Regions from separate parts of the Enterobacter sp. H2G27 genome, predicted to be linked through region 1. Evidence: predicted binding sites of a transcription regulator. Region 1 holds the regulator's gene; each other region holds the start of a gene.
What was found. Region 1 encodes sigma-54, which starts transcription at its own class of promoters, with help from an activator protein. Its sites were predicted from a motif close to GTTGGCACANNTTTCGCTNT; they were not measured.
Positions count from the first base shown of each region.

Region 2: the regulator sigma-54 is predicted to act here: its motif matches at 8,014-8,033, upstream of ACW9E7_RS04645 (amino acid ABC transporter substrate-binding protein).
Region 3: the regulator sigma-54 is predicted to act here: its motif matches at 8,829-8,848, upstream of ACW9E7_RS12105 (branched-chain amino acid ABC transporter substrate-binding protein).

Region 1 is NZ_JBSVSI010000001.1:3,775,406-3,785,276, reverse strand. Features, by position in the region: gene lptG (LPS export ABC transporter permease LptG) at 1-962, shown strand, start outside; gene arcB (aerobic respiration two-component sensor histidine kinase ArcB) at 1,098-3,431, shown strand; gene elbB (isoprenoid biosynthesis glyoxalase ElbB) at 3,665-4,318, shown strand; gene mtgA (monofunctional biosynthetic peptidoglycan transglycosylase) at 4,315-5,040, shown strand; gene npr (PTS phosphocarrier protein NPr) at 5,080-5,352, opposite strand; gene rapZ (RNase adapter RapZ) at 5,349-6,203, opposite strand; gene ptsN (PTS IIA-like nitrogen regulatory protein PtsN) at 6,249-6,740, opposite strand; gene hpf (ribosome hibernation promoting factor) at 6,823-7,110, opposite strand; gene rpoN (RNA polymerase factor sigma-54) at 7,133-8,566, opposite strand; gene lptB (LPS export ABC transporter ATP-binding protein) at 8,614-9,339, opposite strand; gene lptA (lipopolysaccharide ABC transporter substrate-binding protein LptA) at 9,346-9,871, opposite strand, start outside; gene lptC (LPS export ABC transporter periplasmic protein LptC) at 9,869-9,871, opposite strand, start outside.
Region 2 is NZ_JBSVSI010000001.1:993,832-1,003,702, reverse strand. Features, by position in the region: gene asnB (asparagine synthase B) at 1-11, shown strand, start outside; tRNA gene ACW9E7_RS04710 (tRNA-Met) at 238-314, shown strand; tRNA gene ACW9E7_RS04705 (tRNA-Leu) at 323-407, shown strand; tRNA gene ACW9E7_RS04700 (tRNA-Gln) at 431-505, shown strand; tRNA gene ACW9E7_RS04695 (tRNA-Gln) at 538-612, shown strand; tRNA gene ACW9E7_RS04690 (tRNA-Met) at 630-706, shown strand; tRNA gene ACW9E7_RS04685 (tRNA-Gln) at 747-821, shown strand; tRNA gene ACW9E7_RS04680 (tRNA-Gln) at 858-932, shown strand; gene ubiF (3-demethoxyubiquinol 3-hydroxylase) at 1,030-2,205, opposite strand; gene miaB (tRNA (N6-isopentenyl adenosine(37)-C2)-methylthiotransferase MiaB) at 2,341-3,765, shown strand; gene ACW9E7_RS04665 (PhoH family protein) at 3,929-4,975, shown strand; gene ybeY (rRNA maturation RNase YbeY) at 4,972-5,439, shown strand; gene corC (CNNM family magnesium/cobalt transport protein CorC) at 5,529-6,407, shown strand; gene lnt (apolipoprotein N-acyltransferase) at 6,413-7,951, shown strand; gene ACW9E7_RS04645 (amino acid ABC transporter substrate-binding protein) at 8,306-9,211, shown strand; gene ACW9E7_RS04640 (amino acid ABC transporter permease) at 9,367-9,871, shown strand, end outside.
Region 3 is NZ_JBSVSI010000001.1:2,549,718-2,559,588, reverse strand. Features, by position in the region: gene uvrC (excinuclease ABC subunit UvrC) at 1-419, shown strand, start outside; gene pgsA (CDP-diacylglycerol--glycerol-3-phosphate 3-phosphatidyltransferase) at 476-1,024, shown strand; tRNA gene ACW9E7_RS12150 (tRNA-Gly) at 1,177-1,252, shown strand; tRNA gene ACW9E7_RS12145 (tRNA-Cys) at 1,299-1,372, shown strand; tRNA gene ACW9E7_RS12140 (tRNA-Leu) at 1,384-1,470, shown strand; gene ACW9E7_RS12135 (hypothetical protein) at 2,222-2,419, opposite strand; gene ACW9E7_RS12130 (DUF2076 domain-containing protein) at 2,693-3,370, shown strand; gene ACW9E7_RS12125 (ABC transporter ATP-binding protein) at 3,651-4,367, opposite strand; gene ACW9E7_RS12120 (ATP-binding cassette domain-containing protein) at 4,364-5,239, opposite strand; gene livM (high-affinity branched-chain amino acid ABC transporter permease LivM) at 5,236-6,510, opposite strand; gene ACW9E7_RS12110 (ABC transporter permease subunit) at 6,522-7,436, opposite strand; gene ACW9E7_RS12105 (branched-chain amino acid ABC transporter substrate-binding protein) at 7,536-8,657, opposite strand; gene ACW9E7_RS12100 (YecA/YgfB family protein) at 9,082-9,750, shown strand.

The sequences.
Region 1 (9,871 bases):
AAGCCGGGCAGGGGAGCTATGACGCGCTGGGCGCGGGGATGTATACCCTGCTCAGCGTGCCGAAAGATGTACAGATCTTCTTCCCGATGGCGGCCCTGCTGGGTGCGCTGCTGGGGCTGGGAATGCTGGCGCAGCGCAGCGAGCTGGTCGTTATGCAGGCCTCGGGTTTTACCCGTATGCAGGTTGCGCTGTCGGTGATGAAAACCGCAATCCCACTGGTGCTGTTGACCATGGCGATTGGCGAATGGGTTGCGCCTCAGGGTGAACAGATGGCGCGTAACTACCGTGCTCAGGCCATGTACGGTGGTTCACTGCTCTCGACTCAGCAAGGTTTATGGGCTAAAGACGGTAAAAACTTCGTCTACATCGAACGGGTGAAGGGGAATGATGAACTGGGCGGGGTGAGCATCTACGCTTTCGATGACCAGCGCCGTCTGCAGTCCGTTCGCCACGCCTCTTCGGCGAAATTTGACGCCGAACATAAGCAGTGGCGGTTGTCCCAGGTTGATGAATCCGACCTGACCGATCCGAAACAGATTACGGGTTCTCAGACGGTAACCGGCACGTGGAAGACCAACCTGACGCCTGACAAGCTCGGTGTTGTTGCCTTGGATCCTGACGCGCTCTCCATCAGCGGTCTGCACAACTATGTGAAATATCTGAAGTCGAGCGGGCAGGATGCGGGACGTTATCAGCTCAACATGTGGAGCAAAATCTTCCAGCCAATGTCCGTGGCGGTAATGATGCTGATGGCGCTGTCGTTTATCTTCGGTCCGTTGCGCAGCGTGCCGATGGGGGTTCGCGTCGTGACCGGCATCAGCTTCGGCTTTGTGTTCTACGTGCTCGATCAGATCTTCGGTCCGCTGACGCTGGTTTATGGCATTCCGCCGATAATTGGTGCGTTGTTGCCAAGCGCCAGCTTCCTCCTGATCAGCCTGTGGCTGATGTTGAAACGCTCCTGAATGACCTCTCCTCGCTTCCGGTTACCCGGGAGCGAGGCTAATCTCCTGTTTCATCCCGCACTTTTTCTCACAACCTTCAACGCCTCGCCCTGAATTTGAGTATTATTGAGCGATAACGTCGTGAAGGGATCCTCTATGAAGCAAATTCGAATGCTTGCCCAGTATTACGTCGACCTGATGATGAAGCTTGGGCTGGTGCGTTTCTCCATGCTGCTTGCGCTGGCGCTGGTCGTTCTGGCCATTGTCGTGCAAATGGCCGTTACTATGGTTCTGCATGGTCAGGTCGAGAGTATCGACGTCATCCGCTCCATCTTCTTTGGCTTGCTCATTACCCCCTGGGCGGTCTATTTCCTTTCCGTGGTGGTTGAACAGCTGGAAGAGTCCCGTCAGCGTTTGTCTAAGCTGGTCGATAAACTGGAAGAGATGCGCGAGCGCGACCTGAAGCTCAACGTCCAACTCAAAGACAACATTGCGCAGCTGAATCAGGAGATCTCCGATCGTGAGAAGGCGGAAGCCGAACGTCAGGCCACGCTGGAGCAGCTGAAAATCGAAATGAAAGAGCGCGAGGTCACGCAGATCCAGCTTGAGCAGCAATCCTCTTTCCTGCGGTCGTTCCTCGATGCGTCGCCGGACCTGGTGTTTTACCGCAATGAAGATAAAGAGTTTTCCGGCTGTAACCGGGCGATGGAGTTACTCACCGGGAAAAGCGAGAAGCAGCTGATTCACCTGAAGCCGCAGGACGTTTACTCTGAAGAGGCGGCGGCCAAGGTCATGGAGACCGACGAAAAAGTCTTCCGTCATAACGTCTCGCTGACCTATGAACAGTGGCTGGATTACCCGGACGGACGCAAAGCCTGTTTTGAGATCCGTAAGGTGCCGTACTATGACCGCGTGGGCAAACGCCACGGCCTGATGGGCTTTGGCCGCGATATCACCGAGCGTAAGCGCTATCAGGATGCCCTGGAGCGCGCCAGTCGCGACAAGACCACCTTTATCTCCACCATCAGCCACGAGCTGCGCACGCCGCTTAACGGCATTGTCGGGCTGAGCCGTATCCTGCTGGATACCGACCTGACCGCAGAGCAGGAAAAATACCTCAAGACTATCCATGTATCAGCGGTCACGCTGGGTAATATCTTCAACGATATTATTGATATGGATAAGATGGAGCGCCGTAAAGTTCAGCTTGATAACCAGCCTGTGGATTTCACCAGCTTCCTTGCCGATCTCGAAAACCTGTCCGGCCTGCAGGCGCAGCAGAAGGGACTGAGTTTTGTCATGGAGCCAACCCTGCCGCTGCCGCATAAAGTGGTGACTGACGGCACACGTCTGCGCCAGATCCTGTGGAACCTTATCAGCAACGCGGTGAAATTTACCCAGAAGGGGCAGGTGGCGGTGCGCATACGCTATGACGAAGGAGATATGCTGCACTTCGAGGTGGAGGATTCCGGGATTGGTATTCCGCAGGAGGAGCAGGACAAAATCTTTGCCATGTACTACCAGGTGAAGGACAGCAACGGCGGAAAACCGGCGACCGGAACAGGCATTGGCCTGGCGGTCTCTAAACGTCTGGCGAAGAGCATGGGCGGCGATATCACCGTTGCCAGCCAGCCGGGCAAAGGGTCAACCTTCACGCTGACGGTCCATGCGCCGGCGGTGGCGGAAGAGGTAGAAGATACCTTCGAAAATGACGATATGCCGCTGCCTGCCCTGCACGTTCTGCTGGTGGAGGATATTGAGCTGAACGTGATTGTGGCTCGCTCGGTGCTGGAAAAACTGGGCAACAGCGTGGATGTCGCGATGACCGGTAAGGCCGCACTGGAGATGTTTAAACCGGGCGAATACGACCTTGTGCTGCTTGATATCCAGCTGCCGGATATGACCGGGCTGGATATCTCGCGTGAGCTGACGCGTCAGTACGCGGCCGACGAACTGCCGCCGCTGGTGGCGCTGACGGCGAACGTGCTGAAAGATAAAAAAGAGTATCTCGATGCCGGTATGGACGATGTACTCAGCAAGCCGCTGGCGGTGCCTGCTCTGACCGCCATGATTAAGAAGTTCTGGGATACCCGTGATGAAGAGGAGAGCACCATGACGTCTGTTGATAGCGCAAAAGCCCAAACGATACTCGATACCGCGATGCTGGAGCAGTATATCGATCTGGTAGGTCCGAAACTGATTACCGATGGTCTGGCGGTCTTCGAAAAAATGATGCCGGGCTATCTGAGCGTTCTGGAATCAAACCTGACGGCCCGGGACCAGAAAGGCATCGTCGAAGAAGGACATAAAATTAAAGGTGCCGCCGGCTCGGTCGGTTTGCGCCATCTTCAGCAGCTGGGTCAACAGATTCAGTCGCCTGATTTACCTGCATGGGAAGATAACGTGGGTGATTGGGTTGAAGAGATGAAACAAGAGTGGCAAAACGATGTTGCGGTGCTTAAAGCCTGGGTCGACGCCAGAAAAAAATGACCCCGGCTTAACCGGGGTGCGCGAATACTGCGCCAACACCAGGGAAATCGTGGCTGCGCCTGTTTTTTTAAAGTTATTTTCGAAAGGGCGCTGCCTGAAAAATTTAGGCCGCACGCAGATAAGATAGCAAATCTTAAATGATTTGTTACATGAATCAGTGAAATGTGTGAAGCATAGCGTTTTAATCAAAATTATTAATGTGCTTCAGCAAGTTGCAGAAAAGGATTGTCATGATGAAAAAGATTGGTGTCGTGCTGAGCGGATGCGGTGTTTACGATGGTTCTGAGATACATGAAGCCGTAATCACGCTGCTGGCCCTGGCTAAGCAGGGAGCGGAGGTTATTTGTTTTGCACCAGACAAAAATCAGTCGGATGTGATTAACCATCTGACCGGTGAACCAATGGCGGAAACCCGTAACGTGCTGATTGAAGCCGCACGTATTGCGCGAGGTGATATCCATCCTCTTATTCAGGCAGACCCTGCAGAGCTTGATGCGCTCATTGTGCCGGGTGGGTTTGGCGCGGCCAAAAATCTCAGTACCTTTGCTGCACAGGGGGCAGAGTGTCAGATCGATCCTCATCTTAAAGCGCTGTCGCAGGCCATGCATGCGGCAGGAAAACCGCTGGGCTTTATCTGCATCGCGCCGGCAATGCTGCCCAGGATTTTTGATTTCCCGCTGCGACTGACTATCGGGACGGATATTGATACCGCGGAAATCGTCGAGGAAATGGGGGGCGAACACGTTCCTTGCCCGGTGGATGACATTGTGGTTGATGAAGATAACAAAATAGTCACCACGCCTGCGTATATGCTGGCGCAGAATATTGCAGAAGCGGCTATGGGGATCGAAAAGCTGGTCGCCCGCGTGCTGGTGCTGGCTGAATGAGTCGTCAATCCGGTGCTGGCGCGTGGGTAAAACGCATCCTGTTGCGCATCGTTCTGGTGCTGGCGGTGTTTTGGGGCGGTGGACTCGCCCTGTTCAGCATTATGCCGGTCCCGTTCTCTGCCGTGATGGTTGAGCGTCAGCTCGGCGCGTGGCTCAGCGGTGATTTCGGCTATGTTGCCCATTCTGACTGGGTGAGCATGGACGAGATCTCACCGCTCATGGGGCTCGCGGTCATCGCGGCGGAGGATCAAAAATTCCCGGAGCACTGGGGATTCGACGTTGCGGCCATTGAGAAGGCGCTAGCCCATAATGAACGTCATGAAAACCGCGTGCGCGGTGCGTCAACCTTGTCGCAGCAGACGGCCAAAAATCTGTTTCTGTGGGACGGCCGCAGCTGGGTGCGAAAGGGGCTGGAAGCGGGGTTGACCCTGGGGATGGAAACGGTCTGGAGCAAAAAACGCATTCTGACCGTGTATCTCAACGTTGCCGAGTTTGGCGACGGGGTATTTGGTGTTGAAGCTGCATCTCAACGCTATTTTAATAAACCCGCCAGCAAGCTGAGCATGTCGGAGGCGGCGCTGCTCGCGGCTGTTCTGCCTAATCCCATCCGTTTTAAAGCCAGTGCCCCGTCAGGGTACGTGCGTAGCCGTCAGGCGTGGATCATGCGCCAGATGCGTCAGTTGGGAGGGGAAGGGTTTATGGAGAGCAATAAATTAATGTAGGGCGGGTAAGCGCAGCGCTACCCGCCTGAATAGCTGACCTTAATCTTCGTCAAACCCTGCATTAAACAGCGCAATCACCGCCGCCAACGCTTCCTCTTCCTGAGGTCCGGTGGCTTCGACTTCAATCTGGCGCCCTTTGGCGGAATCCAGCATCAGCAGCGCGATCACGCTGTTCGCTTCCGCTTCGGTGCCTTCGTCATTTCGCAGCAGAACCTCTGCATCGAAACCCTGCATCAGCTCAAACAGCTTCATCGCCGGGCGCGCATGCATGCCCAGCTTATTGGTGATCTCAACGGTCTGTTTTACGGTCATGTTTTACGTTTTTCCAGCGTGCGATGACGGGACTGAACGTTCTTACCGCGCGAGCGGAAATAGTCGGCCAGCTGTTCGGCGATATAAACCGAACGATGTTTACCACCGGTACAGCCAATCGCTACCGTCAGGTAGCTACGATTGTTTGTCTCCAGCATAGGTAACCATAGCTCAAGGTAGCTTCGCGTCTGGTAGATAAAATTGTGTACTTCTGTGTGCCGGTCGAGGAAGGCCGCGACGGGTTTGTCCAGGCCGGTCATGGGACGCAGCTTCGGATCCCAGTGCGGGTTCGGCAGGAAGCGCACGTCGAAAACATAATCCGCATCAATCGGGATACCGTGCTTGAAGCCAAAGGATTCGAACACCATCGTCAGTTCACGCTCGCGTTTACCCAATAACCGGGTGCGCAGCATTTCTGCCAGCTCGTGAACGGACATCTCAGAGGTGTCGACAATCAGGTCGGCACGAGAACGCAGCGGCTCCAGCAGGTCGCTCTCTTCATCGATAGCACTCTCCAGAGAGAGGTTCTTACTGGAAAGCGGGTGCAAGCGACGGGTATCGCTGTAGCGACGGATTAGCGTATTGCGGTCTGCATCAAGGAACAGCAGCTGAGGCGAGAACGTGTCAGGCAGGTTGCTCATTGCCTGTTCGAAGATCTCTGGCGATTCAGGCATGTTACGGACGTCGATACTGACGGCTGCAGAGGTTTGTCTCTCCGCCAGCGTGCGGGCCAGATCGGGCAACAACACGACCGGCAGGTTATCGACGCAGTAAAAACCCATGTCTTCCAGCGCGCGCAGAGCAACGGATTTCCCCGACCCTGAACGGCCACTGACAATCATCAGCACCATGTTCCGTTTCTCCTCAGGACAACAGATGTGAAGGCCATCTCCTGGTTATGCATCATCCTGATTGCCTTCTGCTTCAGTGATAATTTGGTAGAGCTCTTCATCACTTTGGGCCGAGCGTAGTCGACGGCAAATGGTTTTATCGGCCAGACGTTTTGCGACCAGCGACAGCGTATGCAGGTGGGTTTTCGTCTGATCGGCAGGCACCAGCAGCGCGAAAAGGAGATCGACGGGCTGGTTATCAATGGCATCGAAGGCGATGGGTGTTTCAAGCTGCACAAACACACCAACGGCACGCAGGGTATCCTCTTCCAGTTTGCCGTGCGGGATCGCGATGCCGTTGCCGATACCGGTACTACCCATTTTTTCACGGGTCAGAATCGCTTCGAACACCACCTGCGGCGGCAGGCCCAGCTGTTTAGCAGCCAGTTCACTGATGATCTCCAGCGCACGTTTTTTGCTCTGGCAGTGAACCGCACTGCGGGTACATTCCTGGTTAAGGACATTGCTCAGTTGAAGAGCGGAATCGTTGTTCATCATAATTTCACCTAAGCGCTAACTGTACAAATGGCCTGTTGTGTTTCACAACAGGCCGTCCTGCACCCGTTAACTGCCCGGACAATTAGTGTTGTTTCAGTTTATCTTTATGTTTATTGAGCTGTCGCGCAAGCTTATCAATCAAGCCGTCGATAGCAGCGTACATGTCTTGCCCTTCCGCACTGGCATGCAGTTCACCCCCGTTAACATGCAGGGTGGCATCCGAGATATGAGTCACTTTCTCCACTTTCAACACAATATAGACCTGATTGATCCTTTCGAAATACTGCTCGAGTTTTGCAAACTTCGCGTTCACGAATTCGCGCAAAGCCTCAGTAATTTCGACGTTTTGTCCAGTGATGTTGAGCTGCATAGTGTCTTCCTTATCGGTTGTGTCAGACCAGCTGTTTACGCTGGTTGGACGGCGGAATGGATAAAGACTCTCGATACTTCGCAACAGTACGACGTGCCACCATAATACCCTGATCGGACAGCATGGTGGTTAACTTACTGTCGCTTAGCGGCTTCGCGGGGTTCTCCGCGGCGATCAACTTCTTCACCAGGGCACGAATGGCCGTTGACGACGCTTCGCCGCCGCCCTCGGTATTCACATGGCTGGAGAAGAAATACTTAAGCTCAAAAATACCGCGTGGACTGTGCAGATACTTCTGCGTGGTGACACGGGAAATGGTTGATTCATGCATCTCGACGGCCTGGGCGATATCCGCAAGCACCATCGGTTTCATATACTCTTCGCCCTGCTCAAAGAAAGCCTGCTGCTGTTCGACAATACAGCGGCTGACGCGTAGCAGCGTATCATTTCGGCTCTCAAGACTTTTGATCAGCCATCGCGCTTCCTGAAGATTGCTACGAATATATTGATTGTCGGAGTCGTTACGCACGCTGGTGCACATGGAGGCATACTGCTGGTTGATTTGCAGGCGAGGGATGCTGTCTGAATTCAGCTCAACGACCCAGCGGCCATTGTGTTTTCTGACCAGCACGTCCGGAATAACGTACTCAGGCTCGCTGGTCTGGATTGACTGTCCCGGGCGTGGATCGAGTGACTGGATCAGATTCACCGCTTCTTTCAGCACCTCTTCCTTCAGGCGCGTGACGCGCATCAGGGTGCGGAAATCGTGGTTCGCCAGCAGATCCAGGTGATCGCTGATGATCACGCGCGCCTCGTCGAGCCATGGCGTCTCTTTGCTGAACTGAGAAAGCTGGATCAGCAGGCAGTCGCGCAGATCTTTTGCGGCTACGCCTACCGGATCGAAACGCTGGATGCGCTTCAGAACGGCTTCAACTTCCTCAAGCTCTATCTCTTCGTCGCCCATGCTTTCCAGAATATCGTCAAGCGTGACGGTCAAATAGCCGGTGTCGTCAACGGCATCGACAATTGAGGTAGCAATTGCGCGGTCGGTATCGGAGAAGGGAGTGAGTTCCACCTGCCACATCAGGTAATCCTGCAGCGACTGAGTGGTTTCTCCCTGATAGACCGGTAGCTCATCATCCTGGTAGTCCGCACGCGTACCGGAAGGCGTTCCGGCGGTGTAGATTTCATCCCAGCTGGCATCCAGCGGAAGCTCGTCGGGCATCTCTTTTTGTTCGAGTGCGTCGGCGGTATCAAGCGCTTCAGTGTCCTGTGACTGCTGGGTATCTACCTCGTCATGAAGATCGGTTTGTTCCAGCAGGGGGTTGCTGTCCAGCGCCTGCTGGAGCTCCTGCTGAAGTTCTAACGTGGACAGTTGCAACAGGCGAATTGCCTGCTGTAGCTGCGGCGTCATTGCCAGTTGTTGGCTGAGCCTTAATTGCAAACCTTGCTTCATGTTCAGAGCATTTTTCTCCGGTTCGGCGTTACGTTACCTCTACCCTATCAGAGTCTGAAGTCTTCCCCAAGATAGACGCGCTTAACATGATCGTCTTCGAGGATCTGCTGTGGCGTACCGTGGGCGATCAGATTGCCCTGGCTCACAATATACGCGCGTTCACATACGGCCAGCGTTTCACGGACGTTGTGGTCGGTGATCAGTACGCCAAGCCCGCTGTCGCGCAGGTGTTCAATGATACGTTTAATGTCGATAACCGAGATCGGGTCAACACCCGCAAACGGTTCATCCAGAAGGATAAATTTAGGGTTTGCGGCCAGCGCACGCGCGATCTCAACGCGACGGCGTTCGCCCCCGGAGAGTGCCTGACCGAGGCTGTCGCGCAGATGCTCAATGTGGAACTCTTCCATCAGCTCGTTGGCACGATCCTGACGCTGTTCGCTGGTCAGATCGTTACGAATTTGCAGGACCGCCATCAGGTTGTCGTAAACGCTAAGACGACGGAAAATGGAGGCTTCCTGCGGCAGATAGCCGATCCCGCGACGCGCGCGCGCGTGAAGCGGCAGAAGACTGATGTCTTCATCGTCAATGATTATGTTGCCGGCATCGCGCGGCACAATGCCAACGACCATGTAGAAGGTTGTCGTTTTACCCGCACCGTTAGGGCCAAGCAGCCCCACGATTTCGCCAGAGTTGACGGTCAAACTGACATCTTCTACGACACGGCGGCCCTTATAGGCCTTCGCGAGGTTTTTTGCAGTTAATGTTGCCATAACGGATTAGTTACTCTTCTTCTGTGCCGGGGCCTGGCCCTTGCCTTTGTCCTGCAGCTGCGACGGAACCAGTACGGTCGTGACGCGTTTACCTTTCTCGCTGGAGGCCTGCATTTTTTGCTCTTTCACCAGATAGGTGATTTGGTCGCCGGTAATGTTGCTGTCCAGCTGTTCCAGATACGCGTTTCCGGTCAGGATTACCAGGTCCTTCGCCAGCTCGTAGTGCATATGCGAGGCGCGGCCTTTTACCGGCTTGCCATTGTCCTGCATCTGGTAAAAGGTTGCCGGGTTGCCATAACCATCAATGATCTCTTTGCCCTGCTCGCCACCCGGACGGGTAACGACCACTTTGTCAGCGTTAATTTTGATGGTGCCCTGGGTCATGACGACGTTACCCGTGAAGGTGACGACGTTACCCTGCATATCGAGAGACTGGGTGTCGGACTCGATATGAATCGGCTGGTCGGTATCGCCCGTTACAGCAAGCGCGGGGAGACTGGTCGCCAGCATCGCGCTGGCGATAATTACTTTA
Region 2 (9,871 bases), 2.8 Mb from region 1:
CCTACAAATAATCACCTAGATCGCAATCAGGCCCCTCAGGGGCCTGTTTTTTTTGCCTCACATTTCACCGCCTAAATCTGATTAATAACCAATAATTGCCGAATATTCGGTCACGCTGTTCGCAACCTAACCAAACAGTCACATTCCGGCTATTTTCGTTGAAAAAGGTGTTGACGCTGCAAGGGTCTATACGCATAATGCGCCCCGCAACGCCGATAAGGTAACGCGAAAAAAGATGGCTACGTAGCTCAGTTGGTTAGAGCACATCACTCATAATGATGGGGTCACAGGTTCGAATCCCGTCGTAGCCACCATCTTTTTTGCGGGAGTGGCGAAATTGGTAGACGCACCAGATTTAGGTTCTGGCGCCGCAAGGTGTGCGAGTTCAAGTCTCGCCTCCCGCACCATTCCCGGGTAAGCGTTGCACGGATGGGGTATCGCCAAGCGGTAAGGCACCGGTTTTTGATACCGGCATTCCCTGGTTCGAATCCAGGTACCCCAGCCATATTTCTTCGATTTTGCGGTTCTCCGCGGTATTGGGGTATCGCCAAGCGGTAAGGCACCGGTTTTTGATACCGGCATTCCCTGGTTCGAATCCAGGTACCCCAGCCATCGAAGATTGCAGTACTGGCTACGTAGCTCAGTTGGTTAGAGCACATCACTCATAATGATGGGGTCACAGGTTCGAATCCCGTCGTAGCCACCAAATTAAGATTGTCGATTTTTCGGTAATCAAGACAAATTGTTGGGGTATCGCCAAGCGGTAAGGCACCGGATTCTGATTCCGGCATTCCGAGGTTCGAATCCTCGTACCCCAGCCAATTTAAAAAGTCGTTAAGCAGTTTGTTTAACGCAATTGGGGTGTCGCCAAGCGGTAAGGCTCTGGTTTCTGATACCAGCATTCCGGGGTTCGAATCCCTGCACCCCAGCCACTTAGTAACAAACAAGCCCGCTCTGCGGGCTTGTTTGTTTTTGTTGTTCAGAATCGAGTAGCCTGATGCCCTCTCCCACGGGGAGAGGGCATCAATATTAAAGTCCCAGGGCGTATTTCAGCGCCTGACGCTTCAGACCACCGGCACGCTCCGCTGCCATCAATCCAATATTACGCAGAATGCGCACCGGGGCTAAATCATTGCTGAACCCGGCATAGAACAGATCCATTCCCGACTGCATGATAAAGTTATCCGCCATGCGTCGCGTCTGATAACGCTTCAGGACCTGATGGCTGGCCCAGTTTTCCGCGTGTTCGCGGGCGCTGCCCAGCACATCCAGTAACGCATCGACGTCACGATATCCCAGGTTCACGCCCTGCCCGGCCAGCGGATGAATGGTGTGTGCCGCATCGCCCACCAGCGCCAGCCCTTCACGGGCATACTGCAACGCATGACGACGCGTGAGCGGGAATGCCCCTGCGGCGACCGGCGTGACGTTGCCCAGACGGCTCGGGAAATGCAGCAGAATTTCCCGCTGCAATTGTTCCATTGAAAGCCCCTGCAGCTGGCGAATGCGCGCCGGTTTGTCGTACCACACCAGCGACGCCCAGTTATCGAACAGCGGTAAAAAGGCGTGCGGGCCATTCGGGGTAAAGTGCTGCCAGGTACTCTCGCCCGGCGCATTCTCGCACTGGACGGTAATCAGCATACAGGACTGCTCGTACTGCCAGGCATGCACCCCGATACCCGCCATCTGTCTGACCTGCGAATTGGCGCCGTCCGCCCCGATAACCAGCTTCACGGCCAGCTCATCGCCTCTATCGAGCGTCAGTAGATAGCCACTCTCGTGAGGATGCAGCGCCTTAAGCGACGCAGGCACTCGCAGCGTCACCTGCGGATGCGCCTCCAGCGACTGCCAGAGCGCCCGCTGGAGCACGTTGTTTTCCACCATATAGCCCAGGCGCGGCAGCTTCAGCTCAGCGGCATCAAACGCGACGTGGGCATTTTCCCACTCCCAGGTTTCAAGACGGCTATAGGGGTGCGCGCGCATTTCCAGCACCGCCTCCCAGACGCCCAGCCCGCGCAGCAGATCGACGGACGCCGCGCTGATCGCAGATATGCGCACATCCGGTTTGCTGGCGGGATCGAAGGCCGGGGGAGCAGCCTGTTCAATTATCGTTACCTCAAATCCCTGCTTCGCCAGCCCCAGCGCCAGCGCGCCGCCGACCATACCGCCGCCGACAACGGCAACTTCGGTGTGTAGGAGTGTCATGGTCAATTTTCCTTATTGGAGAATCCCTTAAGTTTACCGGATTTTTGCGGTCCTGAGACACACAACCTTCATACTGGTCACAACCCCACCAAAGCATTACAATACGCGGCTTGCAATCCTGAGCTGAGCAAGTCGATGACTAAAAAACTCCATATAAAAACCTGGGGCTGTCAGATGAACGAATACGATTCATCCAAGATGGCCGATCTGCTGGATACCACCCACGGATACCAGCTGACTGAAAATGCGAAAGAAGCGGACGTGCTGCTGCTGAACACCTGTTCGATTCGTGAAAAAGCGCAGGAAAAAGTCTTTCACGTATTAGGACGCTGGAAACTTCTCAAACGAAAAAATCCGGACCTGATCATTGGGGTGGGCGGCTGCGTCGCGTCGCAGGAAGGCAAGCTGATCCGCCAGAGAGCCCCGTATGTGGATATTGTCTTTGGTCCTCAGACCCTCCACCGCCTGCCGGAGATGATCAATCAGGTTCGCGGTAACCGTAGCCCGGTCGTTGACGTCAGCTTCCCGGAAATCGAAAAATTTGACCGTCTGCCTGAGCCACGTGCCGATGGCCCGACCGCCTTCGTCTCCATCATGGAAGGCTGCAACAAATACTGCACGTACTGCGTGGTGCCGTACACACGTGGTGAAGAGGTCAGCCGCCCGGCAGATGACATTCTGTTTGAAATCGCGCAGCTTGCCGCGCAGGGTGTGCGCGAAGTGAACCTGCTGGGCCAGAACGTTAACGCCTGGCGCGGTGAGAACTACGACGGCACGACCGGCAGCTTTGCCGAGCTGCTGCGCCTGGTGGCCGCGATTGACGGCATCGACCGCATTCGCTTTACCACCAGCCATCCGATGGAGTTTACCGACGACATCATTGACGTCTATCGCGATACGCCAGAACTGGTGAGCTTCCTGCACCTGCCGATTCAGTGCGGCTCTGACCGCGTGCTGAACCTGATGGGCCGCCCGCATACGGTGCTGGAATATAAGTCCACCATTCGCAAGCTGCGTGAAGCGCGTCCGGATATCCAGATTAGCTCTGACTTTATCGTCGGCTTCCCTGGCGAAACCGCTGATGACTTCGAGCGCACCATGAAGCTCATCGGTGAAGTGAATTTTGACGTCAGCTACAGCTTCATCTTCTCTGCGCGTCCAGGGACACCGGCGGCCGATATGGTTGACGATGTGCCGGAAGAAGAGAAAAAGCAGCGTCTGTATATTCTGCAGGAGCGTATTAACCAGCAGGCCAACGCCTGGAGCCGCCGCATGCTCGGCACCGTTCAGCGCATTCTGGTGGAAGGCACCTCCCGCAAGAGCATTATGGAACTCTCTGGTCGTACCGAAAATAATCGCGTGGTGAACTTTGAAGGCACCCCGGATATGATCGGTAAATTCGTGGACGTCGAGATCGTCGAAGTGCTGACCAACTCGCTGCGCGCAAAAGTGGTCCGCACCGAGGACGAAATGGGCCTGCGTATTGCCGAGTCACCGGAATCCGTCATCTCTCGTACTCGCAAAGAAAACGATTCTGGCGTTGGGATTTACCAGCCATAATCCTTCTGGCCTGCCCTTCCGGCAGGCCTTGTATTTCCTCTCATCGTCCCCAATATCTTCCGCAACGCTTGCGCCTTTATTCTGTGGCGTGAATAATTTCGGTAATGACCGTTTTATTACGCCGTGTGGCAGCAGGTCAGTTAACCAATTAAAGAGGAACAGTTTGAACATAGATACGCGTGAAATTAGCCTTGAGCCAGCAGACAACGCTCGCCTGCTGAGCCTGTGCGGGCCGTTTGATGACAACATCAAACAACTGGAGCGACGTCTCGGTATCGAAATCAATCGTCGCGATAATCATTTCAAACTTACCGGGCGCCCTATCTGCGTCAACGCCGCTGCGGACATTCTGCGTAGCCTGTATGTCGATACCTCCCCCATGCGCGGCGAAATTCAGGATATCGAACCGGAACAAATTCACCTCGCTATTAAAGAGGCGCGCGTGCTTGAGCAAAGCGCGGAAAGCGTGCCGGACTACGGTAAGGCAATCAATATCAAGACGAAACGTGGCGTCATTAAGCCGCGTACGCCAAACCAGGCACAGTACATCGCCAATATCCTCGACCACGACATCACCTTCGGGGTGGGGCCGGCGGGCACGGGTAAAACCTATCTGGCCGTTGCAGCGGCGGTCGATGCGCTGGAACGCCAGGAGATCCGTCGAATTCTGCTGACCCGTCCGGCCGTTGAAGCGGGCGAAAAGCTGGGCTTCCTGCCGGGCGATCTGAGCCAGAAGGTCGACCCGTATCTGCGTCCTTTATACGATGCGCTGTTCGAAATGCTGGGCTTTGAGAAGGTCGAGAAGCTCATTGAGCGTAACGTTATCGAAGTTGCCCCGCTCGCCTACATGCGCGGTCGTACGCTGAACGATGCGTTCATCATTCTCGATGAGAGCCAGAACACCACCATCGAACAGATGAAGATGTTCCTGACGCGTATCGGCTTTAACTCAAAAGCGGTCATCACCGGCGACGTCACCCAGATCGACCTGCCGCGCAGCACCAAATCCGGCCTGCGCCACGCTATCGAGGTGCTGGCCGAGGTCGACGAAATCAGCTTTAACTTCTTCCACAGTGAAGACGTGGTACGCCACCCGGTGGTCGCGCGTATCGTAAACGCCTATGAAGCCTGGGAAGAGGCGGATCAGAAGCGTAAGGCCGAACTGGCCGCAGAACGTAAGCGCGAAGCGCAGGAGCAAGAACAGAAATGAGTCAGGTGATCCTCGATTTACAGCTGGCCTGTGAAGACAATTCCGGCATGCCAGATGAGGCACAGTTTCAGAAATGGCTGGATGCCGTTATTCCTCAGTTTCAGGAAGAATCAGAAGTCACGATTCGCCTGGTGGATGAAGCGGAAAGCCATGAGCTTAACCTGACCTATCGCGGGAAAGATAAGCCGACCAACGTGCTCTCTTTCCCGTTCGAAGCGCCTCCGGGCATTGAGATGCCGCTGCTGGGCGATCTGATCATCTGCCGTCAGGTGGTTGAACAGGAAGCCAAAGAGCAGCAAAAGCCGCTTGAGGCCCACTGGGCGCATATGGTGGTACACGGCAGCCTGCATCTGCTCGGCTACGATCATATTGAAGACGACGAAGCGGAAGAGATGGAGTCCCTCGAGACAGAGATAATGCTTGCTCTGGGCTATGAGGATCCGTACATTGCCGAGAAAGAATAGTCCGTCACCTGACTGACTCACCTGCCGCCACGAAAGGATATCGCGTGGCGGTAAACGTTGAACTAACAAGAGAACCCTTAACAAACGCCATGAGCGACGACAATTCACACAGTAGCGACACGACAACCAGTAAAAAGGGATTTTTCTCCCTCATTCTGAACCAGCTTTTCCACGGCGAACCCAAAAACCGTGATGAACTGCTGGAGCTGATTCGTGATTCCGGGCAGAACGACCTTATCGACGAAGATACGCGCGAAATGCTCGAAGGGGTTATGGACATCGCCGACCAGCGCGTTCGCGATATCATGATCCCCCGCTCGCAGATGATCACCCTGAAACGTAACCAGACCCTGGACGAGTGCCTCGATGTCATCATCGAATCCGCCCACTCGCGTTTCCCGGTCATCAGCGAAGACAAAGATCACATCGAAGGGATTTTGATGGCGAAAGATCTGCTGCCGTTTATGCGCAGCGATGCCGAAGCCTTCAGCATGGAAAAAGTGTTACGCCAGGCCGTGGTTGTGCCGGAAAGTAAACGTGTGGATCGGATGCTGAAAGAGTTTCGCTCTCAGCGTTACCACATGGCGATTGTTATTGATGAATTTGGTGGCGTCTCCGGTCTGGTCACGATCGAGGATATCCTTGAGCTGATCGTGGGCGAAATCGAAGACGAGTACGACGAAGAAGAGGATATCGACTTCCGTCAGCTCAGCCGCCACACCTGGACCGTGCGCGCGCTGGCCTCCATTGAGGACTTCAACGACGCCTTCGGGACCCACTTCAGCGATGAAGAGGTCGATACCATTGGCGGGCTGGTGATGCAGGCCTTTGGCCACCTCCCGGCGCGCGGTGAGACCGTTGACATCGACGGTTACCAGTTCAAAGTAGCCATGGCCGACAGCCGACGTATTATACAGGTTCATGTCAGAACGCCGGACGACTCACCGGTGCCAAAACTGGAAGATTAATGTAAATGGCATTTGCCCCATTGCTTGAACGCCAGCGCGTCCGTTTGCTGCTGGCGCTGTTACTCGGAGCCAGCGGTACGCTGGCTTTTTCTCCTTACGATATCTGGCCCGCGGCCATACTCTCCCTGATGGGGCTTCAGGGTCTGACCCTGAACCGTCGTCCGGTACAGGCTGCCGCTATCGGCTACTTCTGGGGACTGGGGCTGTTTGGCTCAGGTATTAACTGGGTCTACGTCAGCATCGCCCAGTTTGGCGGTATGCCTGGCCCGGTAAACGTCTTCCTGGTGGTCCTGCTCGCCGCGTATCTCTCGCTTTATACCGGCCTGTTCGCCGGCATCCTTTCTCGCCTGTGGCCCAAAACCACTTGGCTGCGCGTCGCCATTGCCGCACCGGTGGTCTGGCAAATCACGGAGTTCCTGCGCGGCTGGGTGCTGACCGGCTTCCCGTGGCTGCAGTTCGGCTACAGTCAGATTGACGGCCCGCTCAATGGCCTGGCGCCGGTCATGGGCGTTGAGGCCATTAACTTCCTGCTGATGGTGGTCAGCGGCCTGCTGGTCCTGGCGCTGGTCACGCGCGGCTGGAAGCCGCTGGTTGTGGCGCTGGTGCTGTTCGCCCTGCCCTTCCCGCTGCGCTATATCCAGTGGTTCACGCCTGAGCCCGCGCGCGCCATGCAGGTTTCCATGGTTCAGGGGAACATCCCGCAGTCCATGAAGTGGGACGAGAAAGAGCTGCTGAACACGCTGAAGATCTACGCCAACGCCACCGAAGAGGTGATGGGTAAATCGCAGCTGATTATCTGGCCGGAGTCTGCCATTCCCGATCTGGAGATCAACCAGCAGCCGTTCCTCAACATGATGAACGACCTGCTGCTCTCGCGTGGCAGCACGCTAATCACCGGGATTGTCGATGCACGTCTGAATCAGCAGAACCGCTACGACACCTACAACACCATCATTACGCTCGGAAAAGACAGCGAATACAGCTACCACTCCACTGACCGGTACAACAAGAACCATCTGGTGCCGTTCGGTGAATTTGTCCCGCTGGAGTCGATTCTGCGCCCGCTGGCCCCGTTCTTCGACCTGCCGATGTCCTCCTTCAGCCGCGGCCCGTACGTACAGCCTCAGCTGCACGCGCACGGCGCAGCCCTGACGGCGGCTATCTGCTACGAAATCATCCTCGGCGAGCAGGTGCGTGATAACTTCCGCCCTGATACAGACTATCTGCTGACCATCTCCAACGATGCCTGGTTTGGTAAGTCTATCGGCCCGTGGCAGCACTTCCAGATGGCACGTATGCGCTCTCTGGAGCTGGCGCGTCCGCTGCTGCGCAGCACCAACAACGGCATCACCGCCGTGATTGGTCCGCAGGGTGAAATCCAGGCGATGATCCCGCAGTTTACCCGAGAGGTGCTGACCACGAATGTCACGCCAACCACAGGCCTGACTCCATATGCGCGCACCGGCAACTGGCCGCTGTGGATCCTGACCGCGCTATTCGGCTTTGGCGCGGTGCTGATGAGCCTGCGCCAGCGTCGTAAATAACCTTCCCTTCTGTTGCCGGGTGGCGGCTACGCCTTACCCGGCAATCCCTCCCAAATCTTAAAACTGGCACGCCTATTGCTTTGTTTATTCAGGTAAACGCAGTTTGGCTTAACGTGCAACTTTGTCGCACCAGCGTAGATCACCGGCAGCACCGTAACGGTGCAACGGGAGATATTTGCCTCTGAATGGTGCGGCGCGCTTCGCAAAAATAAACAATAACGCAGCAAAATCTTTACATTAAGCCAGACTAAATGTTAACAAGCTTGCATAACACTGCACTCGCATTGCGCGAGATATAACAACATCACAATGGGTATCAATGCGTCGCTGGCGCTGATAAAAAAGGAGTTGGGTATGCAATTACGTAAACTGGCCACAGCAATGCTGGTTATGGGAATGTCTGCAGGCGTGGTTCACGCTGAAGATGCGCCTGCAGCAGGCAGTACTCTCGACAAGATTGCCAAAAACGGCGTTATCGTGGTCGGCCACCGTGAATCTTCTGTCCCGTTCTCTTACTACGACAACACGCAAAAAGTCGTGGGCTATTCACAGGATTACTCCAACGCCATCGTTGAAGCCGTGAAGAAAAAGCTGAACAAACCTGACCTGCAGGTGAAGCTGATCCCAATCACTTCACAGAACCGTATTCCACTGCTGCAAAACGGCACCTTTGACTTCGAGTGTGGCTCCACCACTAACAACCTGGAGCGTCAGAAACAGGCTGCTTTCTCTGACACCATCTTTGTCGTGGGTACCCGCCTGCTGACGAAGAAAGGCGGTGAGATCAAAGACTTCGCTGACCTGAAAGGTAAAGCGGTTGTCGTGACCTCCGGTACCACGTCAGAAGTGCTGCTCCACAAGCTGAACGACGAGAAGAAAATGGACATGCGCATCATCAGCGCGAAAGACCATGGCGACTCCTTCCGTACCCTGGAAAGCGGTCGCGCCGTCGCGTTTATGATGGATGACGCCCTGCTGGCGGGCGAGCGTGCGAAAGCGAAAAAACCAGACAACTGGGATATCGTCGGTACCGCGCAGTCGAAAGAAGCCTACGGCTGTATGCTGCGTAAAGACGATCCGCAGTTTAAAAAGCTGATCGATGACACCATCGCTCAGGTGCAGACCTCCGGCGAAGCGGAAAAATGGTTCGACAAATGGTTCAAGAACCCGATTCCACCGAAAAACCTGAACATGAATTTTGAACTGTCTGACGACATGAAAGCGCTGTTCAAATCTCCAAATGACAAGGCTCTTAACTAATTAGAACAACAGGGGCGGGATCTCCTGCCCTCTCGATTGTCGGGAAGCATGGACAGACTATACGTTGAGTGGTCGTTCCCCACTCAGCGCGAAAAATGAGCTTCTCACCAATCTTCGAGGGTAGCGCTGCTACCCTTTTTTTTCTGGAGTTTATTATGTCAATAGACTGGAACTGGGGCATATTCCTGCAACAAGCCCCGTTCGGCAACACCACCTATCTTGGCTGGCTGTGGAGCGGCTTTCAGGTCACCGTGGCATTATCGATAACGGCGTGGATTATCGCGTTTCTTGTCGGTTCTTTGTTCGGTATTCTGCGCACCGTCCCTAACCGCTTTCTTTCAACACTTGGCACCCTGTATGTGGAACTGTTCCGTAACGTTCCGCTGATCGTGCAATTCTTTACCTGGTATCTGGTTATCCCGGAACTGCTGCCGGAAAATATTGGCATGTGGTTCAAGTCGGAACTGGATCCGAACGTGCAGTTCTTTGTCTCCTCCATGATGTGTCTGGGGCTGTTTACCGCTGCGCGCGTTTGCGAGCAGGTGCGTGCCGCCATTCAGTCATTGCCGCGCGGACAAAAAAATGCGGGCCTGGCGATGGGCCTGACGCTGCCCCAAACCTACCGCTACGTGCTGCTGCCAAACGCCTACCGCGTTATCG
Region 3 (9,871 bases), 1.2 Mb from region 1:
TCGGGCAGGCGAAAGCGGTATTTGAATCGCTTGATGTCAGCTGGGATAAAAACCATCCGCTGCTGCTGGGTGTCGCAAAAGGGGCCGATCGTAAGGCCGGGCTGGAGACACTGTTCTTCGAGCCGGAAGGTGAGGGCTTCAGCCTGCCGCCGGATTCACCGGCGCTTCACGTCATCCAGCATATTCGCGATGAATCACACGATCATGCCATCAGCGGTCACCGCAAAAAACGGGCGAAGGTGAAAAATACCAGTAGCCTGGAAACGATTGAAGGCGTGGGGCCAAAACGTCGCCAGATGCTGCTGAAATATATGGGCGGATTGCAAGGATTACTCAACGCCAGCATGGAGGAAATTGCAAAAGTGCCGGGTATTTCGCAAGGGCTGGCAGAAAAGATCTACTACTCGTTGAAACATTGAGGGCTCTGTAGCAACATAGAGCTAAATTTTACTGACAACAAATAGTTACCGTCACTATGCAATATAATATCCCTACGTTGCTCACTCTTTTTCGTGTTGTACTCATCCCGTTCTTTGTGCTGGCGTTTTACCTGCCGGTTGTCTGGGCACCCTTTGCGTGCGCATTGATCTTCCTTATCGCAGCGGTAACAGACTGGTTTGATGGCTATCTGGCGCGCCGCTGGAATCAAAGCACCCGTTTCGGCGCCTTTCTCGATCCGGTGGCGGATAAAGTGATGGTCGCGATTGCCATGGTGCTGGTGGCCGAGCACTATCATACCTGGTGGGTGACGCTGCCTGCGGCAACCATGATTGGCCGTGAGATTATTATCTCTGCGCTTCGCGAGTGGATGGCGGAACTGGGAAAACGCAGCAGCGTGGCGGTCTCGTGGATTGGTAAAGTGAAAACGACGGCGCAGATGGCGGCGCTGGTCTGGATGCTCTGGCGTCCGAACGCCTGGGTTGAGTGGGCGGGAATTGGCCTGCTGTGGGTAGCGGCAGTGCTGACGCTGTGGTCAATGCTGCAATATTTGAACGCTGCCCGAGGGGATTTGCTTGATCAGTGATCGTATCGCCGTAATTTTCAGCAAACGATCCGGGGATGCAAAAAATAACGTTGACTCATAACGTCATATCAGTAGAATGCAACGCATCGAACGGCGGCACAGTCAGCCGGACGATAATGAAATCAAGTGGTTAGACATTTACTTGATGACATGCGGGAATAGCTCAGTTGGTAGAGCACGACCTTGCCAAGGTCGGGGTCGCGAGTTCGAGTCTCGTTTCCCGCTCCAGATTAAAGACATGCGCAGTAGCGGGTGTCAGTTTAAAAAGTTTTACGGCGCGTTAGCAAAGCGGTTATGTAGCGGATTGCAAATCCGTCTAGTCCGGTTCGACTCCGGAACGCGCCTCCACTTTCTTCCCTGGCCGGATGGTGGAATCGGTAGACACAAGGGATTTAAAATCCCTCGGCGTTCGCGCTGTGTGGGTTCAAGTCCCACTCCGGCTACCATGGGAAACAAAGAATAATCAAAGCAATAAGCAGTGTCGTGAAACCACCGAAAGGTGGTTTTTTTGTGCCTATCTTTCGCCATTCAACTTCGCCACAACAAGAGGGCACTACTGCCCAGCGACCACCACTCAAATGTGGATCACGCGAAAAGTTGCGGTTGATTTCATCCTATTTGATGCCATTCCGTCATTCTATTATGACAGGAAGACGTTAAGACTAAGTCTTTAACATCAAGCCCACCAATCGGTGGGCTTTTTGATGGAGTATGAGCAATTGAGGTCTTCAACGTTCGTCAAAAACCTTAAGTATCGCGATTCGGTATATAAAGTAACCAAGGACAATGAGAGCACCAGACGCTGCACCCCAGATAAAACGGGATTCGTCTTTTGAAAATGAAAAGAAATAAATACAGGACAATAGGCCCGCAGAAGCAATTCCCATCCCCAACCCGCGCAGAATTCTGGATGCTATTAATTTGATAATGTCCTGAGTGTTCATAATCCACCAAAAAAGTATTTACATACTTCGTTAAATTCATGCTTGTTTACATCTGCTACGCTGCATGCGTCAAGAAAAGGTTTCAATTTTTCTTCAACAAGAAAATACAGAAGATCTAAATCACCCATACTCTTAAGTCGGTAGTAGAGTACAGGGTTCTGGTTTTCAAGCTTTCTAGCCGTATAGATAGCTCTCGATGTTTCTGCGCCAATCGTGAGAGCGCTTCCGATGACCACGCCAGCGGCGAACGAGGTCATAATGCGTGACGATACGGCAGGCCTAGTTTTACTCCGGTTAACTCAGCGAATATGAATTTACCAGCCATTACGCCAGTAAAATTTTGTGCAATGCCCTGAATATTATCAATGTTCACTTTTGACATGAACTCTCTGATAACGGCGTTAACTATTTTTTGAGCTTCCTGATTAACCGATATTCCTCGTTTGAGCATGTTCGCCATCCTCACACGATCATCAAAATTAGCGTGGCGATGAGCTGTGTCTATAAAGTCATAACCGAGGTAATACATGCTAACCGGAAAAGAGAGCATTCCCTGCGCTACAGAAACCAGGAAGCCGGAATTCTCTAATATCAAGCCCGGAAAGCAGGGCGATTTTCAGCTAACCTGCAACCAATCTTAAACAAACATTTCACTCGTCAGACACAGGTTGCCGCCGCTGATAAACTGGTTGGTATCCACCCCGGAGAGCGGAAGGTTATTGTCATGCAATATGAAGAACAGCAGCTTATCAACGGCCTTTTCGAGCGTCTTAAACAGGCCGGACAACAAAACAGCCAACGGGATGCAGATGCGGAGCGTCAGATCGCTGAATTCGTCAGACAGCAGCCTGCGGCCCCCTACTATATGGCGCAATCGATTTTGATTCAGGAAGCGGCGTTGAAACGCCTGCAGTCCAGGGTTCAGGAGCTGGAAAGCGAATTAGCCGCGCAAAAAAGCAAACCCTCGACGGGCGGCAGTTTCCTCGGCGGCCTGTTTGGTGGCGGGAAAAATAACCCGCAGCCTGAAAACAGCTGGAATGCCCAGCCGCAACAGCCGCCGGCGCAGGATTACTCTCGGGCGCCAGCGCCGGCTACTCGCGGCGGCGGTTTTATGGCTGGCGCGCTCCAGACAGCCGCTGGCGTGGCCGGTGGCATCGCGCTGGCCGAGATGCTTACCAGCATGTTCCATCAGTCGCGGCCGGAAGAGATAGTGAACATCATCGAAGAACCGATAATACCCGTCGGTGGTGAACCGTTTGTCGGTAATCAATACGGCGACTTCAATAACGTCTCTGACACCCGTTTCCTCAACCAGAACGATCCGCTCGGTAATAATAACGACGCCTGGCAGAACGACGATGTAGATGACGACTACAGCAATGACGACGACAGTTTTATTTAACGACGTTATCGTGTGACTACCGAAATGAAGTGAACCCCGAAAGTTGGATATCCTACGATTAGGGGTTTTGCGTTTCCGGGTCAAAAGAATCCTTCGACGCTACCCCTGAAGGCTCATAAATTAGATTCGTTTTACTACTTTCCTTACTAGCAAACCTGTAAGAATTGCCGGAAGCAATTTAAATAAAGAGGCGATATCGACTAAGGTATCCTCCAGTTCTTCTATTCCGTATGTGCCGAAATGGTCCATCACTGTATAAGCGCATTCGGCAGGTATCAAATCACACCCCGCCCAAATACGCCTTCCTCACCTCCTGATTCCCCAGCAGCTCCTCGCCGCTGCCGGTCAACCTGATCTGTCCGTTTACCATCACATACCCGCGGTCAGAGAGCTTCAGCGCGTGATGCGCATTCTGCTCCACCAGAAAGATAGTCATGCCGTTACGGGCCAGCTCGCGCAGATTCTGGAAGATCTGTTTCACCACAATCGGCGCCAGACCGAGGCTCGGTTCATCCAGCAGCAGCAGCTTCGGACGGCTCATCAGCGCCCGGGCGATCGCCAGCATCTGCTGTTCGCCACCGGACATGGTCATCGCGCGCTGCTTGCGCCGCTCTTTCAGGCGGGGGAAAAGGTCAAACATGGTTTGCATATCTTCAGCCGCAAACTGGCTGCCGATGGGGATGGTCCCCATCAGCAGATTCTCTTCAACGGTCATATCCGGAAAAATTCGTCTGCCTTCCGGCGCCTGCGCAATGCCGCCGGACGCGACGTAGTGGGTGGATTTATGGCTGATATCTTCACCGCCGAAAAGGATCTGCCCGCTGCGAATACGCGGCTGGCCAAAGATGGACATCAGCAATGTCGATTTTCCCGCGCCGTTTGCGCCAATCAGCGCCACGGTTTCCCCCTTATTCACCTCAAGGGAGACCTGCTTCAGCGCCTGAATGACGCCGTAAAACACATCCACCTCGCGAAATGCCAGCAGCGGTTCGCTCATAGGGAGACCTCGCTTTCGTCCGTGCCCAGATAGGCGGCAATGACCTTTTCATCATGCTGGATCTGTTCAGGTTTTCCTCTGGCAATCACATCGCCGTGGTCGAGCACGATAATGTCGTCCGAAATCTCCATCACCATCCCCATATCATGCTCAATCAGCAATACCGTGATGTCATGATGATCCCGCAGAAAGCGAATAATGCTGCTCAGCTTATGCGTTTCAACCGGGTTCAGTCCGGCTGCGGGTTCATCCAGACAGATCATTTCCGGCCCGGTACACATTGCCCGCGCGATTTCCAGTCGCCGCTGCTGGCCGTAGGACATCTCTCCCGCCAGGCGATTGGCGTACTCCACCAGATCTACCACTTCCAGCCAGTAGAAGGCTCTGTCCAGGGCGTCGCTTTCTGCCCGCCGGTAGGACGGCGTATTCAGGATCCCGGCAAGCAGATTGCGGTTAACGCGCATATGCTGCGCCACCAGCAGGTTTTCCACGACCGACATCTCGCGAAAAAGACGGATATTTTGAAACGTGCGCGCCAGCCCGGCACGGTTGACCAGATGGGTTCCGCCGAACATTTTGTAGAAAAGACGCTGCCCGAGCTGCGCGGGGTTAATCCAGTCGCCGGGCTGGAATTTTTGCCCGAGGACCTGAATGACGTTGGTCGTTTTATGGCGGGTATTAAATAAAATGTTGCCGCCGGAGGCTCTGTAGAAGCCCGTCAGGCAGTTAAACACGGTAGTTTTTCCCGCCCCGTTTGGCCCAATCAGGGCGGTAATGGAGCCACGCTGCACGTCCAGGTTGACGTCGTTTAGCGCTTTAATCCCGCCGAAGTGCATCATCAGATGTTCAACGCGTAGTATCGTTCCGTTCATGGTGCGACGCCCTTACGCACGGCAAACCCGCTGCGGTTGATGCGGATCAAACCGCGTGGACGCCAGATCATCATCACCACCATCAGCATGCCAAACAGCAGGACGCGGTACTCGGCAAAACTGCGCAGCAGTTCCGGCGTTACCGTGAGCACAAAGGCGGCCAGCACCACGCCAAGCGTAGAGCCCATACCGCCCAGCACCACAATGGCGAGGATCAGTGCCGATTCAAAGAAGGTAAACGAGGTAGGATTCACGAACCCCTGATAGGTGGCGAAGAACACCCCGGCAATGCCCGCGGTCGACGCGCCCAGCGTAAAGGCGGAAAGCTTAACCAGAACATGATTCAGCCCCATTGAGCGGCAGGCAATTTCGTCTTCACGCAGCGCTTCCCACGCCCGACCAATCGGCATTCGCGTCAGGCGGTGCTTAATGTAGAGCACCAGCATCACCACCAGGAACAGCACCGCGTAGATAAAAATAAACTTCATGTTCGGGTTGTAGGTCAGGTGGAAAAATTCGTGGAAGGGCACGCCGCCTTCTTTCGCGCGTCGTCCAAATTCCAGGCCGAAAAAAGTGGGGGGAGGGGCCGACACGCCGTTGGGTCCGCCGGTGAAGGTCAGCCAGTTGTTCAGTATCAGGCGAATAATCTCCCCGAACCCGAGGGTGACGATGGCCAGATAGTCACCGTGCATGCGCAGTACCGGGAAACCGAGCAGGGCGCCTGCGGCGGCGGCCATGATCGCCGCCAGCGGCAGCATGCTCCAGAAGCCTAAGCCGAGATACTGGTACCCCAGCGCCAGACCGTACGCCCCAATCGCGTAGAACGCGACATATCCCAGATCCAGCAGACCGGCCAGACCCACGACGATGTTCAGCCCCAGACCGAGAAGCACGTAGATCAGCCCGAGAATGGCGACGGTCAGCACATATTTAGTGGCAACAAACGGAAAGCAAATCGCAAGAGCAATCACCAGAGGAATAATCCAGCGCATGCGGCTTTTGTATTCCGGTGGACGGACATATACGCCTGCGCTATCGGCTTCGAAGCGTGCCTGGAAACGGGCGCCCGCGGCGGTACCTAAAAAGGCGCTCAACAGAAAACGTCCGAGCATTACGGTGCCAACCATCCAGGCCAGGCGCTGCCCGGCGAAGGTAAAGCTGTACCCGTCCAGCACCACGCCCGCGATGGGACCGAAGATAATCAGCGCAACCAGCCCGGAAAAGATCGCGTCCAGCATGCAGCGTTTAAGTGAAAAGCCGTGTGATGTCATCATTCTCTCCTTCACACCTTGGCCACAACCGGGCGCCCGAGCAGTCCCTGGGGACGGAAAATAAGGATCATGACCAGCAGGCCGAACGAGAAGACGTCTTTATAGTCCGAGTTCACCATGCCCGAGAACTGGGCTTCCGCCACGCCCAGGATAAGGCCACCGAGCATGGCGCCAGGGAGGGAGCCGATGCCGCCGAGTACCGCCGCCGTAAAGGCTTTAATGCCGATCACGAACCCGACGTAGAAATCAAAGGTGCCGTAGTTCATGGTGATCAGTACCCCCGCCAGGCCCGCCATCGCCGCGCCGATAACAAAGACAAGCGAAATAATCCGGTCGGTGTTAATCCCCAGAATGGAGGCCATCTTACGATCCTGCTGGACCGCGCGGCACATTCGCCCCAGCCGGGTACGATTGATTATCCAGGTGAGCACCAGCATGCCGGCAAACGAGGCCAACAGAATAAACACTTTGGTGTAGGTTATCTGCACGAACCCGTCGCCCAGATGCAGGCGAATCACGCCGTCCAGCATGGTCGGCACCCCTTGCTGGCGCGGGCCCTGGCTCAGCTGCGCGTAATTTTGCAGGATAAGCGACATCCCGATGGCGGAGATCAGCGGCGCCAGGCGCGTGGAGTTACGCAGCGGCTTGTAGGCGATACGCTCGATGGTCCAGCCGTACACCCCGGTGACCACAATCGTGAACACCAGCGTCCCGAGGATCAGCAGCGGGAAGGACTGCAGTCCGAAGAACGAGAGCAGCGCCAGGCCAATGGCGCAGAGATAGGCGGAAATCATATACACTTCGCCGTGGGCGAAATTAATCATGCCGATAATGCCGTACACCATGGTATAGCCGATGGCGATCAGGCCGTAGACGGAACCCAGCGTTAAGCCATTGATTAACTGTTGCAGGAAGAATGTACTCATCTTAGCGCGCTCGTTTTATAGGCCGCGCGAGACGCGCAGCCTGATGTTTATTACGCGCCGACGGGCAGGCCCGCCGACGTTGAGCGTGACTCCGTCCCGTTACTGCACTTCCTTATATTTTCCTTTGTCGTCCCACTGGTAAACAACGTAGTCAGACACTTTCAGATCGCCTTTGCTGTCCCAGGCTTTTTTGCCCATCACCGTGTCGACGGAATTGGCCTTCAGCCACTCGCTGGCTTTGGCAGAGTCCTTGCCGCCGGTGGCCTTGAAGGCCGCGGCAATGGCCTGTACGGAGGCATAGGAGTAAAGGGTGTAACCTTCCGGCTCGAATTTACCGGCGCGGAATTTCTCGATTACCGCTTTACCGTCCGGGATCAGGCGCGGGTCTTTACCGAAGGTCATGTAAATGCCGTTGGTGTACTGCGGGCCGCCCGCCGCGGTCACCATCTCCTCGTTGACGATACAGTCACCGGAGAAGAATTTGGCCTGCACGCCCTGTTCACGCATCTGGCGAACCAGCGGACCGGCTTCCGGGTGACAGCCACCGAAGAATACGACGTCCGGTTTTTGCGCGCCGATCTTGGTGACCAGCGCGTTAAAGTCTTTTTCACCGCGGGATAACCCTTCGTACATCACATCCTGAACCCCGCGTTTCGCCAGCGCCGCTTTGGTAGCGTCAGCCAGACCCTGACCATAGGTGTCTTTGTCGTGAATAATCACCACGCGCTTGGCTTTCAGCTTGTCGATGATGAAGTCGCTGGCAACCTGGCCCTGCTGGTCGTCGCGGCCGCACATGCGGAACATGTCGCTCATACCGCGTTCGGTAATCAGCGGGTTAGTTGAGCCCGGGGTGATGGCGATAATCCCCGCATCGCTGTACACCTCGGAGGCGGGCATGGTGGAAGAGGAGCAGAAATGACCGACCACGGCGTTGACTTTATCCTGGTCAACTAAACGGTTGGCGACGGCGACGGCCTGCTTGGGCTCGCAGGCGTCATCCCCCTGAACCAGTTTGATCTTCTCGCCGTTAATGCCGCCTGCGGCATTAATGTCTTCAGCGGCCTGCGTTGCGCCATGCCAGTACTGATCGCCATAGGTCGCATTGGGACCCGTGAAAGGCCCGGCCACGCCAATCACAATATCTGCCCGGGCGGAAAACGCCGTCACCAGGCAACCGGCCAACACAAGAGAAAGAGGAGTTCTGATTAATTTCAGCGACATTATTATGTTCCTTAGCAAAGAGGTTTTTGCGACACGGCGTAAACCCGAACGACCGACGGCGCAGCCAATCCGAAACACGAGCAAGAACAAAATGCACTAAACGAACAAGATACAGACGGCATCCTGCATATTACGGCGAGATTTCCCTGCGCAGAGGCGCGCGAAGAACGTTAAGCAAAAACGTTGCCAGAATGGTTAACCCATTGACGAGCTTGCGACATGTTTGAGTATAGAGCGCCGCGTTATGCCGCCTTGCGGGAGGAGAAGAAATTACAGCGGAGATCACATATCGTTAACAATAAAGCCCATAAGTTGTGCAAAGGTCACGATTTGCACGTTTTTGCAGCAATAAAGACCTAAACTTCAGCCCGGAGAGGCGTGAGATATGTGTTAGGATCGTTTCTTTTTTGCAGGAGTATCAGCGATGACTGAAGGCCCATTGAATGAAAGCGAAATGGCGTGGCTTGAAGAGACGTTAATGTCTTACGGTCATGATGACGCGTCCGTGATTGACGTGTCCGAACTGGACGGCATGCTTACCGCAGTGCTTTCCGGTCCTGTTGTCGTTGAGCCAGATGCCTGGCTGGTGGCGGTGTGGGGTGGCGAGAAGTACATTCCGCGCTGGAAAAACGATCGTGAGATGAACCGTTTTATCGATCTCTGCTTTAAGCACATGAACGATATTGCCGAGCGCCTGAGCGAGTACCCGGATCAGTTTGAACCGATGTTCGGTTATAACGACGTGGACGGTGAGAGCTATACCGTGGTGGAAGAGTGGTGCTATGGCTATATGCGCGGCGTGGCTCTGACGGACTGGTCAGCCTTGCCGGAAGCCCTGAAGGCCGATCTTGACGTGATTGCCCTGCACGGGACGGAAGAGAACAGCGAGAAGCTGGATGAACTGTCCGAAGAGGAGTACATGTCCAGCATCGAAAGCATCCAGCCTGCGGCGCTGCGCCTGTATAACTACTGGGTAAACAACCCGCAGCAGCCGGAAGCGAAGAAGCCGACGGTGAACGGCACGAAGGTCGGGCGTAACGATCCGTGTCCTTGCGGCAGCGGGAAGAAGTTTAAGAGCTGCTGTTTGCACTGAAACATTTTTGTGGCTTTGTTCGTTCACCTTAAGACCAGTAGAAGGTAATACGTTCTTAACCTGTGAACGAGATAAGGGGCCGTCGAGGCCCCTTATATGGCAAGGCGTATCAGACCGTGAA